Regions from separate parts of the Streptomyces sp. NPDC001732 genome, predicted to be linked through region 1. Evidence: riboswitches for the same ligand, from Rfam matches in the RefSeq annotation. Region 1 holds a riboswitch; each other region holds the start of a gene.

Region 1 (4,918 bases):
TGGAGGATGTTGCGGATGGTCGCGCCGCGGAAGGCGTAGATCGACTGGTCCGCGTCACCCACGACGCACAGCTCGGCGGGGGCGTCGCCCTCGCCCGCCGGGCCGACCAGTTCGCGCACGAGGGTGTACTGGGCGTGGTTGGTGTCCTGGTACTCGTCGACCAGGACGTGCCGGAAGCGGCGGCGGTAGTGCTCGGCGACGTCGGGGAACGCCTGGAGCAGGTGCACCGTCGTCATGATGATGTCGTCGAAGTCCAGCGCGTTGGCCTCGCGCAGCCGGGACTGGTACATCGCGTACGCCTGGGCGAGCGTCTTCTCGAAACCGTCGGCGGCCTGGCCCGCGAAGGTCTCCTCGTCGATCAGCTCGTTCTTCAGGTTGGAGACCTTGGCCGTGAACGACTTCGGCGGGAAGCGCTTCGGGTCCAGGTCGAGGTCGCGGCAGACCAGGGCCATCAGCCGCTTGGAGTCGGCCGCGTCGTAGATCGAGAACGACGAGGTGAAGCCGAGCTTCTTCGACTCGCGGCGCAGGATGCGTACGCACGCGCTGTGGAAGGTCATGACCCACATGGCGTTGGCGCGCGGCCCGACGAGCTGCTCGACGCGCTCCTTCATCTCGCCGGCGGCCTTGTTGGTGAAGGTGATCGCCAGGATCTGGCCGGGATGCACCCCGCGCTCGGCGAGGAGGTGGGCGATCCGGTGGGTCAGCACCCGGGTCTTCCCGGAACCGGCCCCGGCGACGATGAGCAGCGGGGAGCCCGCGTGCACGACGGCGGCGCGCTGCTCGGTGTTCAGCCCGTCGAGGAGCGCGGCGGAGTCGACGACGGGGCGGGGGGCGCCGTCGCGGTAGTACGCGTCCCTGGGCGGCGGCCCGTCGAACACGTCCCCGAAGAGCCCCTCCGGCACCTCTTCGGGTGCGGCGTCCTCGGGGGGCGGCGGGGGTTCTTCCTCCGAGGGCTGGAGGCCGGCCAGGAAACTGTCGTCAAAGAGGCTGCTCATCGCTTGTCGAGTCTAAGCCGCCGCACGGACACCCGGCGGGCCCTTGCCGAACCGCCCGGCGCCCGCTCGCCGGACGGGCGCGAGGAACGGACACGCACCGAGAACGGACGCGCACGGAGAGAACGAACACGCACGGAGAGCGGGCAACCGCACCGCGTGAGGGGTTCCGGACCTCCGGCCACTCCTGCAACCCAGGTCACGAAAATGTATCGGGCATATCGAACATCGACCTTCCCAGCGGCACACCGGTTGGCTAGCGTGCTCGACCGGGCGGCCCGTACCCCCTTTGCGGCGAACCACGCCGAGCGGGCACCCCCGCCGAATCCGGGCTGCCCCCATGGGCGTTCGGAGCCGGGGACCCACAGGAAGCACTGGGGTGAATCGGTCCTCATCCCCCAAACGGACCGTAGGGCAGCCTTCCGTTCCGCCCGAACCCGACAGCTAACCCGGCAGGCGGTCCACGGAAGGAGATGCCCGTCTTGGCATCGCACCGCAAACCGCGCCCCCGGATGCGCACCACCGCACCGGCCGTCGGGCTCACCTCGGCGGCGCTGGCGTCCGTGACCCTGCTCTCCACGCAGAGCGCCACGGCCGCGCCCGGCCCGAAGCCCAGCGTCGAGGACGTCCAGAAGAAGGTCGACGACCTCTACCGGCAGGCGGGCACCGCGACCCAGAAGTACAACCGGGCGAAGGAAGCCTCCGCCACCCAGCGCGCCAAGGTCCAGGCCCTGCTGGACGACGTGGCCGAGCGCGCCGACAAGCTCAACGAGGCGCGCCGGACGCTCGGCACCTACGCGGCCGCGCAGTACCGCAACGGCTCCATAGCACCGTCCGCCACCTTCTTCCTGGCCGACGACCCGCAGTCGTACTTCGACCAGAGCCAGCTGATGGACCGGATGACCAGCCGCCAGCAGAAGGCGGTCACGGAATTCCGTACGCAGCAGGCCAGAACGGCGAAGAAGCGGTCCGAGGCGGTGCAGAGCCTGGAGACCCTGACGACGACCCAGGCCACCCTGCGCACCAGCAAGCAGAACGTCCAGAAGAAGCTGGGCGAGGCGCGCACGCTGCTGTCGAAGCTGACCGCCGAGGAGAAGGCGCGGCTCGCGGCGCTGGAGCGGAAGAAGGAGGCGGAGGCCAAGCGCAAGGCCGAGGAGCTGGCGAAGCAGCAGGCCGCAGCCGAGGCGGACCGCAAGGCCGAGGAGGCCGCGAAGGAGGCGGACTCCGGCAGCGGTACGGGGACGGGCACCGGAACCGGCACCGGCTCGGACAGCGACGCCACCACCCAGGCGGAGAAGGTACTCGCCTTCGCCAGGGCCCAGATCGGCAAGCCGTACGTCTGGGGCGCCACCGGCCCGGACTCGTACGACTGCTCCGGGCTCACCCAGGCGGCGTGGAGGGCGGCGGGCGTCGACCTTCCGCGCACCACCTGGGACCAGGTGAAGATCGGCACCCGGGTCGCCACGGCGGACCTGCGGCCGGGCGACCTCGTCTTCTTCTACGACGACATCAGCCACGTCGGCATCTACAAGGGCGACGGGATGATGATCCACGCACCGAAGCCCGGGGCGAACGTGCGCGAGGAGTCGATCTACTACATGCCGATCTACGGCAGCGTGCGCCCGGCGTAGCGGCCGCACCGCAGGACCTCCGGCCGCCGGACGCGCTCGCTCCTCGCGCCCGTCCGGCGGGCCGGGGACGCCCGGGCCTGACAACCTCGGGCCGGGGCGGCGTCGGCCCCGGCCCGCCTCGGGTCCGGGCATCGGCCCCGGTCCGGCGGCCGGGCCCCGGGGCTCAGACCCAGAGCGTGGCGATGAAGATGTTGGCGAGCGTCAGGCCGCCGACCGCCGCGAAGGCGCCCTTGTCGACCTTCTCCTCGTCCCGCTTGACGTAGACGAGCGCGAGGATGACGACCAGGATCAGCGTCTTGACCCCGATCTTGATGTTGTTCACGTGGCCGCCGTCGGCCTCGTTCAGCCCGACCAGCGCGACACCGGTGACCAGCATGGTCAGCGCACCGTGCAGCATCGCCGGCACGAACCGGGCCGTGCCCGCGCCCATCGCCTTCATCTGGGTCAGGAAACCGCCCAGCAGCGAGGCGATGCCGACGATGTGCAGGGCGACGAAGACATGAATGAGTACGTCCATGAGGCCGCAGCCTAGCCCCGCCCATATCACCACCCCACAGGCAGGTGCGACTTCCCGGCCGCTCCGCTCGTGTCTGTACCGAATGCCTCACTCTGGTGCAATTTCCTCGATCACTTGACGACATTGCCGCGCCAAATTCGGGCAATAAGCGCCATTACGACTCTTGCCCGTGCCCCGGGTCTAGCGTCCCTGACCAGGTGACCGGCTCCCTCGCCGCTCCGTTTCCGGACGGCGCACCGGTCGCCCCGCCGAGAGATCCGGCGGCGGGCCGCTCCCCCGTGGCGCCCCGTGGCCGGGTCTCCGGTGGGCCCGTCGGTAGTCCCCGCCGGGCAGTCATCAGGAAGGACGCACGCCCTCGTGGCAGCGCATCGAAAACCCAAGCAGCGCCCGTTCACCGGCTCTGCTGCCCGCACCGCGGCCGGCCTCGCCCTCACCGGGGCCGCCACCGCCGTCGTGCTGCCGGGATCGGCCCACGCCGAGCCCGATCTCACCCCGGCCCAGGTCAAGGCCAAGGTGGACCGGCTGTACCACGACGCGGAGGTCGCCACCGAGAAGTACAACGGCGCGAAGGAGAAGGCGACCGCCGCGACCGAGGCCCTGAACACCCTGCGCGACGAGGCCGCCCGCCGGACCGAGCGCCTCAACACCGCGCGCGACGAACTCGGCTCGTACGCCGCCGCGCAGTACCGCACCGGCGGCATCAGCCCGTCCGTGCAGCTGGCGCTCTCCTCCGACCCCGACCAGTACCTGGAACGCGCGGCGTTCGTGGACCGGGTCGGCGACCGCCGGGCCGTCGCGATCGACCGGGTCCAGAAGCAGGTCGCCCGGATCGCCGAACTGCGCTCGCAGGCCGACGAGAAGCTGACCGTGCTGGCCGCCCGACAGGCCGAGCTGAAGAAGCAGAAGACCACGATCAGGGCCAAGCTGGCCGACGCGCAACGGCTCCTCGCCCGGCTGACCCCGCCCCAGCGCGCCGCGTACGAGGAGACCGACCACGGCCGCTCCGGCGCCCCGGACACCGCCGTCCGGGCCGCCGCACGCGGCCCCGTCCGGGCCCCGAACGCCCGCGCCGCCGCGGCCGTCGCGTTCGCCTACGGGGCGATCGGCAAGCCGTACGTCTGGGGTGCGACCGGCCCCTCCTCGTTCGACTGCTCCGGGCTCACCCAGGCCGCCTGGCGGTCCGCCGGTCTCTCCCTCCCCCGGACCACGTACACCCAGATCAACACCGGGCAACGCGTCTCGCGCTCCCAACTCGCCCCGGGCGACCTGGTGTTCTTCTACTCCGGGATCAGTCACGTCGGGCTGTACATCGGCAACGGACAGATGATCCACGCGCCGCGCACCGGGTCGACGGTCCGGATCGCGCCGATCGACGAAATGCCCTTCGCCGGGGCGACACGCGTGGCATAGGCTCCCGATTCCGATCCGGTGCGAGCGCCGTCGGGGCGATCGCACCCGGGTCGGACCGCCACCGGGCCACCCCGCCGTCGAGGGCGGCCCGCCGTCGCCCAACCGGCCCGAGGACACCCACACATGCCCATGGACGTCGATGTCCAGACCCATGCCCGCACGCTCGCGCTGCGCTCCCCCGACCACTTCCGGGTCGGCCCGTTCACCGTGCGGTACAACCCCGACTGGTCCATCAAATACGCCAATTACGCCATCCCCGACCAGAGCGCCGAACCGACGCCCGGGGAACTCGACGCCCTGATCGCGGCGTTCCGCGAGCACGACCGGCTGCCGCGGCTGGAGTTCCTGCCCGGCTGGGCGCCCGCGGT
Region 2 (4,918 bases), on a different contig from region 1:
CGGCAGCCAGGGCGGAGCCGTCCTCGGCCCCGCCCGGGTCGTCGAGCACCTGGTCAACACGGCCCGTACGTTCATCTTCGACACCGGCCTCGCACCGGCCGCGGCGGGCGCCGCACTGGGCGGTCTGCGACTGCTGCGCCGGGAACCGGAGCGCGCCGGCCGGGCCCGCGAGGTCGCCACCGCCCTGTACGAGCGGCTGACGGCGGCCGGTCTGAGCGCCGTACGCCCCGACGCGGCCGTGGTGTCCGTGCGCGCCCCCTCGGCGGAGGCCGCCGTGCGCTGGGCGGCCGACTGCCGCGCCGCCGGGGTCGCCGTGGGCTGCTTCCGGCCGCCGTCGGTGCCGGACGGGGTGTCCCGGCTGCGACTGACCGCGCGCGCCGACCTGACCGGGGAACAGATCGCCGCGGCCGTGACGACCGTGCGGCGGACCGCTCCCGTCAGCTGAACGGTTCCCGGCGCAGACCGGAGACGAAGGAGGTCCAGGCTGTCGCGGAGAACCGCAGCGGCGGTCCGGACACGTTCTTGGAGTCCCGCACGGCCAGCCGTCGCCCGTCCGCGAACGGAGCGGTCTCCACGCAGTTGTTCATACCTGTGCTGCGGCTGCTGCGCCGCCACCGTAAGTCGTGTGGTGCGGGGCAATCCGGCATGACGTCCTCTCGGGCGGTCCGAAGTCACCGGTCACCGCGGTCGATCGCGGCGATGAGGTCCAACGAGCGCTCGGGCGACAGCGCGTGTGCCTGCATCGTGCGGAAGGCCGAGCTGTACGCCTCAAGGTCTTCTTTCCGCTCCAGATAGAGGCTACTCGTCAAATGGTCGAGAACAATCACGTCGAGATCAGAAGTGTTCGGGAATGAGAAAATAACGAAAGGTCCGGTGAGTCCGGCGTAGCCGCCGACCGAGAACGGCAGCACCTGGAGCCGCACATGGGGGAGGTGGGCCACCCGGGCCAGATGACGCAACTGCTCCCTCATCACCCGGCGCCCGCCGACCTCCCGCCGCAGTACCGCCTCGTCGAGCACCGCGCTCAGCCGCAGCGGCGGATCGGTGCGCAGCACCCCCTGGCGGGCGAGGCGCACCTCCACCAGCGAGTCCAGCCGGGCCGCGGGCAGACCCTCCAGCGATGCCCGGGTCACCGCCCGCGCGTAGTCGGCCGTCTGCAGGAGCCCCGGCACCACCGAGGTCTCCAGGGTGCGCGCGGTCCGCGCCTGGGACTCCAGGCTGATGAAGTCGCGGTACTGGGGCGGGAGCAGGCCGCGATAGGCGTGCCACCATCCGGTGCCGCCCCCGCCGGCCGAGCACGCCAGGGTCGTCAGGAGGGTCCGCAACTGCGCGTCGTCCACGCCGTAGGCGTCCAGCAGCCGGGTCACATCGGCCGGCCGCACCCCGCTGACCCCGGTCTCGATCCGGCTGACCTTCGACTGGTGCCAGCCGAGTGTCCGCGCGGCGTCCCGGCTGGTCAGCCCCGACGCGTGGCGCAGGCTCCGGAGCTCCTCCCCGAGCTTGCGACGCCGTACCGCAGGACCGTGCCGCATCCACGACCTCCCTCGCCCGCCGAGCAGGCAGTTTGTCGCCCACGTACGGTTTTGCGTGGTGGGGTTCACCGCATCGGGCGACAGATATATGCATATCTTGGTGGATCACCGTTACAGAGGGCGGCATCGGTGGCAATCTGGCGCGAAGCACGACCTGGACCGACAGCAGGTCGGTCGGGTGGGAAAGGGGCGGCTTGCCATGGCGGATCATCAGGAAGCAAGCGTCACTCTGCCGAGCGAGCCGGTCTCGGTCGCGGCGGCCCGGAAGTACGTGGCCAGGGTGCTCACCGAATGGGGTCTGGCAGCCGACACCGAATTCGCCGACGGCATCCGGCTCATCGTCTCGGAACTCGCGACCAACGCCGTCCAGCACACCTTCGGGCAGTCGCCCACCTTCACGGTGGCTCTCCGGCTGGACCGGGAGGAACAACTGTCACTGGGGGTGACGGACAGTCATCCGCGTTGGCCCAGGCGGCTGCCCGCGGCCGTCCAGCAGGACAACGGGCGCGGCATGGTCATCATCCGGACCCTGGCCAAGGAGTGCGGGGGCCGACTGACCGTCACCCCCACCGTCGACGGCGGCAAGACGGTCTGGATCGTGCTCCCGTGGCCCGGTCCCGCGCACCACTGAGGACGGGGCCGGACGGGCGGTGGGCGTCACCGCCCGCCCGGAGTGCGGCCCGGGGCCGAGCCCCGGGCCGTCGGGCATGCTTCAGCGGACCCGCCCGTAGTAGACGCTCTTCGTCCAGATCTTCTCCAGCCGTACCACCGCGCCGGTCCGCGGCGAGTGCCAGATCTTTCCCTTCCCGGCGTAGATCCCCACGTGGTAGACGCTGCGGCCGTAGTGGAAGAAGACCAGGTCGCCGCGTTGCCGGTGCGAGGCCGAGATGTGGCGGGTCTTGTTGTACTGCTGCTGGGCCGTGCGGGGCAGCTGCTTGCCCGCCTTCTTGAACGAGTAGAGCGTCAGGCCGGAGCAGTCGAAACGGTTGGGGCCGGTGGCCCCCCAGCGGTAGGGCGAACCCTTCTTCGACGCGGCAATGCTGAGTGCCTTCATCGACCGGGTCGCGGCCTGGGCCTCCGTGGTGGCACCCGGGGCGAGCATGGTGCCGCCGACGGCGGCGAGCGTCAGAACCGAGGCCGTACCGGCCCGTGCGAGCAGAGACGGGACATGAACCTGCGCAGTCATGCGCAACCCTTCGTCAGCCGCCTGTGAAGGATGACCTGTCGGGTTCGGGCTGGCGAAGTTGCCCGGCCGCTTTCGGCGGCTTCACCCCGAGGGACGACCGATGTTCCGGCCGACCCGTTGTGCTCGGGTCCTCCACTCCTGCCGATCCACTTCCGTCGACCAGGCATCCGAGCGGCGGCAGGACTCGGCGTCCGCCCGGACCGCCCCGCCGCGGTGGCGGGGGCTTGTCGTCCCAGGGATCTTGACTCACTCACTGTCGGATTTCCGAGCCGAAACGGGGATATGTGAGGCTCCTCACGACTGACCCGTTCGAGTGGACATGGTGATTCCGACGGCTGTTCGGGACGTTCGGCGCGGTCCCGTACCAGGGGCGGAATGCCTGATTCCGTTCACCGGGTACGCGAAAAACGCAAGTCGGGAAATCCCTCGTGCGAGGGGTCTCCTACGCCGAACGAGCGAGGAATTTCGGTGCGCGCTCCGGGCGTGTCGGGTACGGGAGTTGAGTGACGCCCGCCGTCCGCCGGGGGAGTTGGCGTGCCCCGGCGGACGGGAGGGCCGGGGGCGTCGGTCAACTCGCCGGAGCCGGTGGTACGGTGACGCGCCCGGCCCGCCGCTCCCCGTCCAGTACGCGCAGCGCCCGGGCCAGGGTGGCGGCGTGGATCCGCGCCTCGCCGCGCTCGTGCATCAGTGTCAGCGCGTCCCGCAGGTCGCCGGCCCGTGAGACCAGCGCCTGTGCGGCGCGCAGCGCGCCGTAGGTGTCGCTGCCCCGGGCCGGGTTGATCCGGCCCAGCTGGTCGAGGACTTCGAGGTAGTGGTCGATGAACTCCCCCTCGGCGCGGGTCAGTGCGGGGAGCGGCGGGAAGTCGGGCGGTTGCACCGGGCGTTCACCTCGCGCCGTGCGCAGGGCGCGACGCCTTGCGGCTCTCCGTGATGTGGTCGACCAGGCCGTACGCCTTGGCGCCCGCCGCGTCGAGGACGAGGTCGCGCTCGATGTCGGTGGCGATCCGCCCGGTGTCGCGGCCCGTGTGACGGGCCAGCAGGTCGATGAGCATTCCGCGGACCCGTTCCAGCTCCCGCGCCTCGATCTCCAGGTCGGACGGCCGGCCCCGCACCGGTTCGGGGAGTGCGGGCTGCTGCACCACCACCCGGGCCCCGGGCAGTGCGTGACGGCGGCCGGGGGCGCCCGCGGCGAGCAGCGCCGCCGCGCAGGAACCGGCCTGGCCGAGGCAGTAGGTCTCCACCTCGCAGCTGAGGTACTCCATCGTGTCGTAGATCGCCGACATGGCCCCGAACGAGCCCCCGGGAGAGTTGATGTAGAGCGAGACGGGCCGGTCCGGGGCGTCGTGCTCCAGGTACATGAACTGGGCGATCAGGTCCGAGGCGGCCGCGTCGTCGACCGGGGTGCCGAGGAAGACGATCCGCTCGGCGAGCAGCCTGGAGTACGGGTCGAGAGTGCGGGTCCCGCTGCTGGTGCGCTCGGTGAACTCGGGCAGTACGTGGCGGGCGGTGGGACGGAACAGCATGGCGATGCCTTTCCTTCGGGTCTGCACGGCAGCCTGCACATGTGTCTGTAAAAAATGTACAGGACGTACAGTAGATTATGGTGGGCGTGATCCTGGTGATCCACTGGAAATCCCAGTTCAGAGGCTGTTTCTGCTGTTCGCCGAGGGCAGAGGTCTCACAATCTCCAGACGTCTTGATCATCAGGCTGCTTCGCCCGCACTGAAACCGAGTGGAGGAGTGAGGTGGTCCGAGTCGACGCGGAGGTCCTCGGGGCTCGGGTGGACGTACATCCGCTCGATGAAGGTGGCGTTGGCATGCCCGGCCCATGCGGCGAGGGCGACGTTCGGCCCGCCGTTGACGGAAAGAAACGTGAGGCACGAGGGGCGCGCGTCGTGGAGCCGGACCCCCCCGCAGCTCCGGCTTCCGCTGCAGGGAGCACGCGGCCTCACGCAGGTGGCGAGTCGTGAGAGGCCGGCCGAGGTGGTCGACGGACACATAGCCAGAGCGCTGATAAAGCGCGCCCGCCGCCTGCTGTACGACGACACCATCCGGACCGAAGGCCGCCTGGCCGGCCTGCCGTTGCTCCTTCATGCCCAGGGGCCAGTGGCGATTTCCCGGCTGACCGCCGGTCACATCGAAGAGACGAACGGGACCGTCCGCATCCGTCTCGGCGACATCGCGGTCACCTTGTCCGGGC
Region 3 (4,918 bases), on a different contig from region 1:
TGCTCCTGGGCGACCTTGTCCAGCACGGCCAGGACCTTCTGCCCCCGCTCCGACTCCAGGTACTGACCGGCGCTCTGCGCCCGCGCGCTGTCCACCACGGCGCCCGGACGGTACTTGCCGGTGAGGAAGCCGGAGGCCAGGGCGTAGTACGGCACGGCGGCGAGCCCGGCGCGGGCGGCCGTGTCCTGGAGCTCGCCCTCGTACGTGTCGCGGGAGACCAGGTTGTAGTGCGGCTGAAGGGCGACGTAGCGCGCCAGCCCCTCGCGCTCCGAGAATTCCAGGGAGGCCCGGAGCCGCTCGGGACCGATGTTGGAGGCGGCGATCTCCCGGACCTTGCCCTCCTTCACCAACTGGTCCAGGGCAGTGATGATCTCCTCGACCGGCACGGTCTCGTCGTCGAAGTGCGTGTAGTAGAGGTCGATGTGGTCGGTGCCGAGCCTGCGCAGCGAGGCCTCGGCCGCGGCCTTGATGTTGGCGGGGGCGAGCCCCTTGTACTCGGGGTGGCCACCGGCCTTCGTGGCGACGACGACGTCGGAACGGTTGGCGCGCGCGGCGAGCCACTTGCCGATGACGGTCTCCGACTCGCCGCCCGCGTTGCCCGGAACCCAGGCGGAGTACACGTCGGCGGTGTCGATGAAGTTGCCCCCGGCCGCTGCGTAGGCGTCCAGGACGGCGAACGACTGCGCCTCGTCGGCGGTCCAGCCGAAGACGTTGCCGCCCAGAGCGAGCGGAAAGACCTGGAGGTCGGAAGAGCCCAGCTTACGAAGAGAAGTCATAAGTGGATCAACGAACTCCGGCGGGTCGGCTATTCCGCCGACTCCGCCGCTCCGACAGCTCCGCCGTTCCGGTGGCTCCGCCCTTCCGGGCGCCTCTCGCCTTCCGCACGGCTCGCGCGCCCGTAACCGCTCACGACAGGACCGGCAGCCCTGACGTCGGGGGGGAGCGTCAGGACTGCCGGGGTTCATGGGCCGGTGAACCGGCTCGGGCCACGGGGCCGGGGGACGCGGCGCATCGGACCGTATCGGGTCGGGCCAGGCCAGGTCGCCTCAGACGTTGAGACCCTTGTCGCGGAACCAGGCCATCGGGTCCACGCCCGTACCGCCCGGGGTGTGGACCTCCAGGTGGAGGTGCGCACCCGTCACGTTGCCGGTCGCGCCGACCCGGCCGATGGTCTCGCCGGTGGTGACCTTCTGGCCGATGCCGACACCGATCGACGACTGGTGGCAGTACCAGATCTCCGTGCCGTCGTCGAGCTCCAGCACCGTGCGGTAGCCGTACGCACCCGCCCAGCCCGCCGACTTGATGGTGCCGCCGTGCACGGCCTTGATCGGGGTGCCGGTCTGGGCCGCGAAGTCGAGGCCGGTGTGGTGGCCGGAGGACCACATCGATCCGGCCTGACCGAAGGTCGAGGTGATGTGGTACGAGGAGGTCGGGAGGGCGTAGCTGGCGGCGAGCTTGGCGAGCCGCAGGGCCTCCGCCTTCTTCTTGGCCTCCTCCTCCGCCTTCTTCTTCTCGGCGGCGGCCTTGGCCTCGGCCGCGTCCTGCTGCTTCTTGGCCTCGGCGGCGGCCTTCTCGGCTGCTTCCTTCTCCTGCGCGGCCTTGGCCTCGGCGTCGGCGGCGTCCTGCTGCTGCTCGGCCTGCTGGAGGATACGGGCGCGGAGCGCCTCGCCCGCGTCCGTCCGGCCCTGCTCGGCCTCGGCGAGGGTGATGCCCGCGGAGGTCAGCGGGGCGGAGGCGGTGGCGTCCTCCGACGCGTCCGTGTCCGAGTCGTCGGAGAACAGGGCGCCCACGCCGGGAAGTGACGCGGCGTCGGGAAGCTTCTCCGTGATGGAGTCGGGGACGGAGATGGAGACCGGCGGCTTGCTCTGCGCGGTGGCCATGCCGCCCGCGCCGACCGCCGCGATGACACCGACGCCCAGCACCGTGGAGCTGCGGGCGAGTCCGTTGCGCTGCTTGGCGACGCGGTGCCGGCCGCGCACGGGGCGGACGGACTCCTCGGTGGGGTTCCACTCCTCCTGGCTGCGCGCGGGCTCGTCGGCACGGAAGTCGCCGCCGAAGTCACTGGTGAACTCGGTGGTGAAGTCACCGCCCCGGCCGGTGCCGTAGTCGCTGCCGTACGCCGTCGTCACCGTCCCGTGGGGCGCGGCGTCGGGACCGAAGCCGGAACCGTGCTGCGCGGGGAAGTCGGCGCCGAAGCCGGAGCCGTGATCGGGATTGAACCGGGACGGGGCTTCGGGGGCAGGCTTGTTGGACGCCACGGGGGCGCACTCCTTTCCTTCCTTCTCGCCTACCGGGTTAGCTGACGGGTTCGGAGCAGGAAGGTCTCCTACGGGCCCCTCTGCCTCTCACGAGACACAGGCGTCCGATTCACCCCATATAGGTGGTTCCCCGGTTCCCTTGCGGAATTCGGCGCTTGCGCACGGTGCCGCCATTGGCGACGGCTGGGACGACCGCGCTGCGTTATCGAACGTTAATAGACAGCGGGCTCGCATTCCAAGCCGTTCCCACTGATCGTTCACGTCTTTGGCCTGGACTTTACGGGACACAACCGGGCGGAATCGGACGAGTTGAGCACCCTTCACTCGCTGCCCCATTTCTGACGTTGCGTCAAATGTTATGCGGAGCGACGCCTTTCGGTTACGCACGGTGGCACCGTGAGCGGAGGGAACGGACCCGGAACACGCGGAACCTCATCACGCCCGCCCAAAACCCTGCCCGAACTCCGTCCGAAACCCCGCCCGCCCACGTCCGACCTCCACTCGCCTCCCCGTCCGTCACGCCTCCGGCCCGCCGTCCGTCACGCGTCTTCCCGACCGATGATCCGCACGGTCCGGCGCCGGTCCGGCTGCCCCTCCACCGGGCGCATGACCGCGAGCAACGCCATGTCGTCGGTCGTCTCGCCGCCCGTGTGCAGGCGCACGTCATCGGTCAGCGCGGACAGCAGTTCCTCGGGCCCCGGGAAGATCCGCCCGCGCAGCCGGTCCACAGGGTCGTAGAAGACCCCCTCGGCGTCCCGCGCCTCGGAGAGGCCGTCCGTGTACAGGAGCAGGGTCGCCCCGGCCGGCAGCTCCCACTCGTCCGTCCGCTGCGGCCACGCGCCCAGGTCCATCCCGAGCGGCAGCGCGGCCTCGGTGGGCCTCAGCACCTCCAGCTCCCCGCCCGGATGCAGCAGGATCGGATCGGGGTGGCCGCGGTTGACGATGCGCACCCCGGACGCTCCGGGCGGGATCTCGGCCAGTACGGCGGTGATGAACCCCTCCAGCACGTCGAGCCCGCCCCGCCTCGCCTCCTCCCGTTCCAGCGCCCGCTCCAGCCGCCCCGCCACGCCTTCCAGGGAGGGTTCCTGCTCCGCCGCCTCACGGAACGCCCCGGTGACCACCGCCACCGTCCCCACGGCTTCGAGGCCCTTGCCCCGTACGTCCCCGACCACCAGCCGCACTCCGTACGGGGTGTTCGTCACGGCGAACAGGTCGCCGCCGACGAACTCGTCCGCCTGCGCCGCCTCGTACCGCGCCGCCACGCGCAGTCCGCCGATCCGGTCGGACGGCTCCGGCAGCACCGCGCGCATGGCGGTCTCCGCGATGACCCGCGCGGAGGCCAGCTGCTCGTTGCCGCGCCGCACCACCGTGTTGATCACGACCGCGAGGACCGAGACGGTGGCCAGGGTCAGCAGCTCGATCAGCGGCACGGCCCCGGGCAGCGTGCTGCCGGACAGCCGCAGCACGATGACGGCCAGCATCGAGGCGATACCGGTGCGGACGGTGCTGGCCAGCGAGAAGAACGGGGCGGCGATCAGTGGCGCCGCCACGAACAGTGGGATGGCCGTGAAGGGCGGCGGCGTGAGGGCGTCGAACACCAGCCCGCCGATGATCATCATGGCGGGCAGCGCACTCACGAACCGCCTGGTGCCGACGCCGCCCTCGGCACGCCCGCCGCGCCGCTTCTTCCGCTTCCACACCACCCGTTGGTCTCCTGCCCGGTACGTCCGCGGCTGCGGACGGAACCGCGCCCCGCCCTCCAGACTCCCCAAAGCGGAACGGCCCGGCGACCGCTTGTCGGCCAACAGAGGTAACGGAGGCGATGGAAGCGATGAAAGGGATGGAAGTGATGAAGGCGACGGAGGCGTCCGGGCGGAGGGACGGAACGAGTCAGGCCCGGCACGCTGTGCGTGCCGGGCCTGACTCTTCAGTAGCGGGGACAGGATTTGAACCTGCGACCTCTGGGTTATGAGCCCAGCGAGCTACCGAGCTGCTCCACCCCGCGTCGGTGAACACCACTCTACGCCATCTTCGGCGCGCTCCTGACCACTCGGGTTCCCCAGGGCTTCACCCGAGCCGCATCCGGCACCTCCCCCCGGGTCGCCACACCGGGCGGAAAGGGTGGGAGAGGCGGGTCCGCCCCCGATCCGCTCCGGGACACCGCGCGGGCGCAGATATGCGGTGGTATGACTGTTTTTATCGACCGACCGACCGACCGCCGCGACGAACTCGCACTGATCGGGAGCGAACCGTGGACGACTACTCGTTGCTCGACCTCTTCTGGACCATGCTCTGGTTCTTCCTCTGGGTCATGTGGCTGTTCCTGCTCTTCAAGGTCATCACGGACATCTTCCGCAGCCACGACCTCAGCGGCTGGGGCAAGGCGGGCTGGCTGATCCTGACGCTGCTGCTGCCGTACATCGGGGTGCTGGTGTACGTGATCGTGCGCGGCAGGTCCATGGGCAGGCGGGACCTCAAGGAAGCCCAGGAGCGGGACGCTGCCTTCAAGGCGTACGTACGGGAGGCCGCGGGCACCGCGGGCGGGGACGACGCGAAACGGAGCAGCCACGTGGACGAGCTGGCGAAGCTCGCCGAGCTCAAGGACCGGGGCGCCATCACCGACGAGGAGTACCAGCGCGCGAAGACGAAGCTCCTCGTCT

Evidence for each region. Region 1 has a riboswitch for cyclic di-AMP ahead of ACWCXX_RS04685 (NlpC/P60 family protein). Riboswitches for the same ligand answer to the same signal wherever they lie in the genome.
Region 2: it holds a riboswitch for cyclic di-AMP, as region 1 does, so the genes downstream of both, ACWCXX_RS23860 (C40 family peptidase) here and ACWCXX_RS04685 (NlpC/P60 family protein) in region 1, are expected to answer to the same signal.
Region 3: it holds a riboswitch for cyclic di-AMP, as region 1 does, so the genes downstream of both, ACWCXX_RS36085 (M23 family metallopeptidase) here and ACWCXX_RS04685 (NlpC/P60 family protein) in region 1, are expected to answer to the same signal.

The regions. Positions count from the first base shown of each region.
Region 1 is NZ_JBSFFY010000002.1:406,079-410,996, reverse strand. Features, by position in the region: gene pcrA (DNA helicase PcrA) at 1-995, opposite strand, end outside; cyclic di-AMP (ydaO/yuaA leader) riboswitch at 1,302-1,467, shown strand; gene ACWCXX_RS04685 (NlpC/P60 family protein) at 1,466-2,623, shown strand; gene ACWCXX_RS04680 (hypothetical protein) at 2,787-3,140, opposite strand; gene ACWCXX_RS04675 (NlpC/P60 family protein) at 3,498-4,550, shown strand; gene ACWCXX_RS04670 (GNAT family N-acetyltransferase) at 4,674-4,918, shown strand, end outside.
Region 2 is NZ_JBSFFY010000027.1:6,304-11,221, forward strand. Features, by position in the region: gene ACWCXX_RS23840 (8-amino-7-oxononanoate synthase) at 1-445, shown strand, start outside; gene ACWCXX_RS23845 (DUF397 domain-containing protein) at 438-647, opposite strand; gene ACWCXX_RS23850 (helix-turn-helix domain-containing protein) at 672-1,532, opposite strand; gene ACWCXX_RS23855 (ATP-binding protein) at 1,732-2,163, shown strand; gene ACWCXX_RS23860 (C40 family peptidase) at 2,245-2,718, opposite strand; cyclic di-AMP (ydaO/yuaA leader) riboswitch at 2,722-2,894, opposite strand; gene ACWCXX_RS23865 (hypothetical protein) at 3,287-3,595, opposite strand; gene ACWCXX_RS23870 (ATP-dependent Clp protease proteolytic subunit) at 3,603-4,238, opposite strand; gene ACWCXX_RS23875 (hypothetical protein) at 4,702-4,918, shown strand, end outside.
Region 3 is NZ_JBSFFY010000077.1:527-5,444, reverse strand. Features, by position in the region: gene ACWCXX_RS36090 (aldo/keto reductase) at 1-776, opposite strand, end outside; gene ACWCXX_RS36085 (M23 family metallopeptidase) at 1,047-2,258, opposite strand; cyclic di-AMP (ydaO/yuaA leader) riboswitch at 2,270-2,422, opposite strand; gene ACWCXX_RS36080 (PP2C family protein-serine/threonine phosphatase) at 2,798-3,958, opposite strand; tRNA gene ACWCXX_RS36075 (tRNA-Met) at 4,190-4,263, opposite strand; gene ACWCXX_RS36070 (SHOCT domain-containing protein) at 4,510-4,918, shown strand, end outside.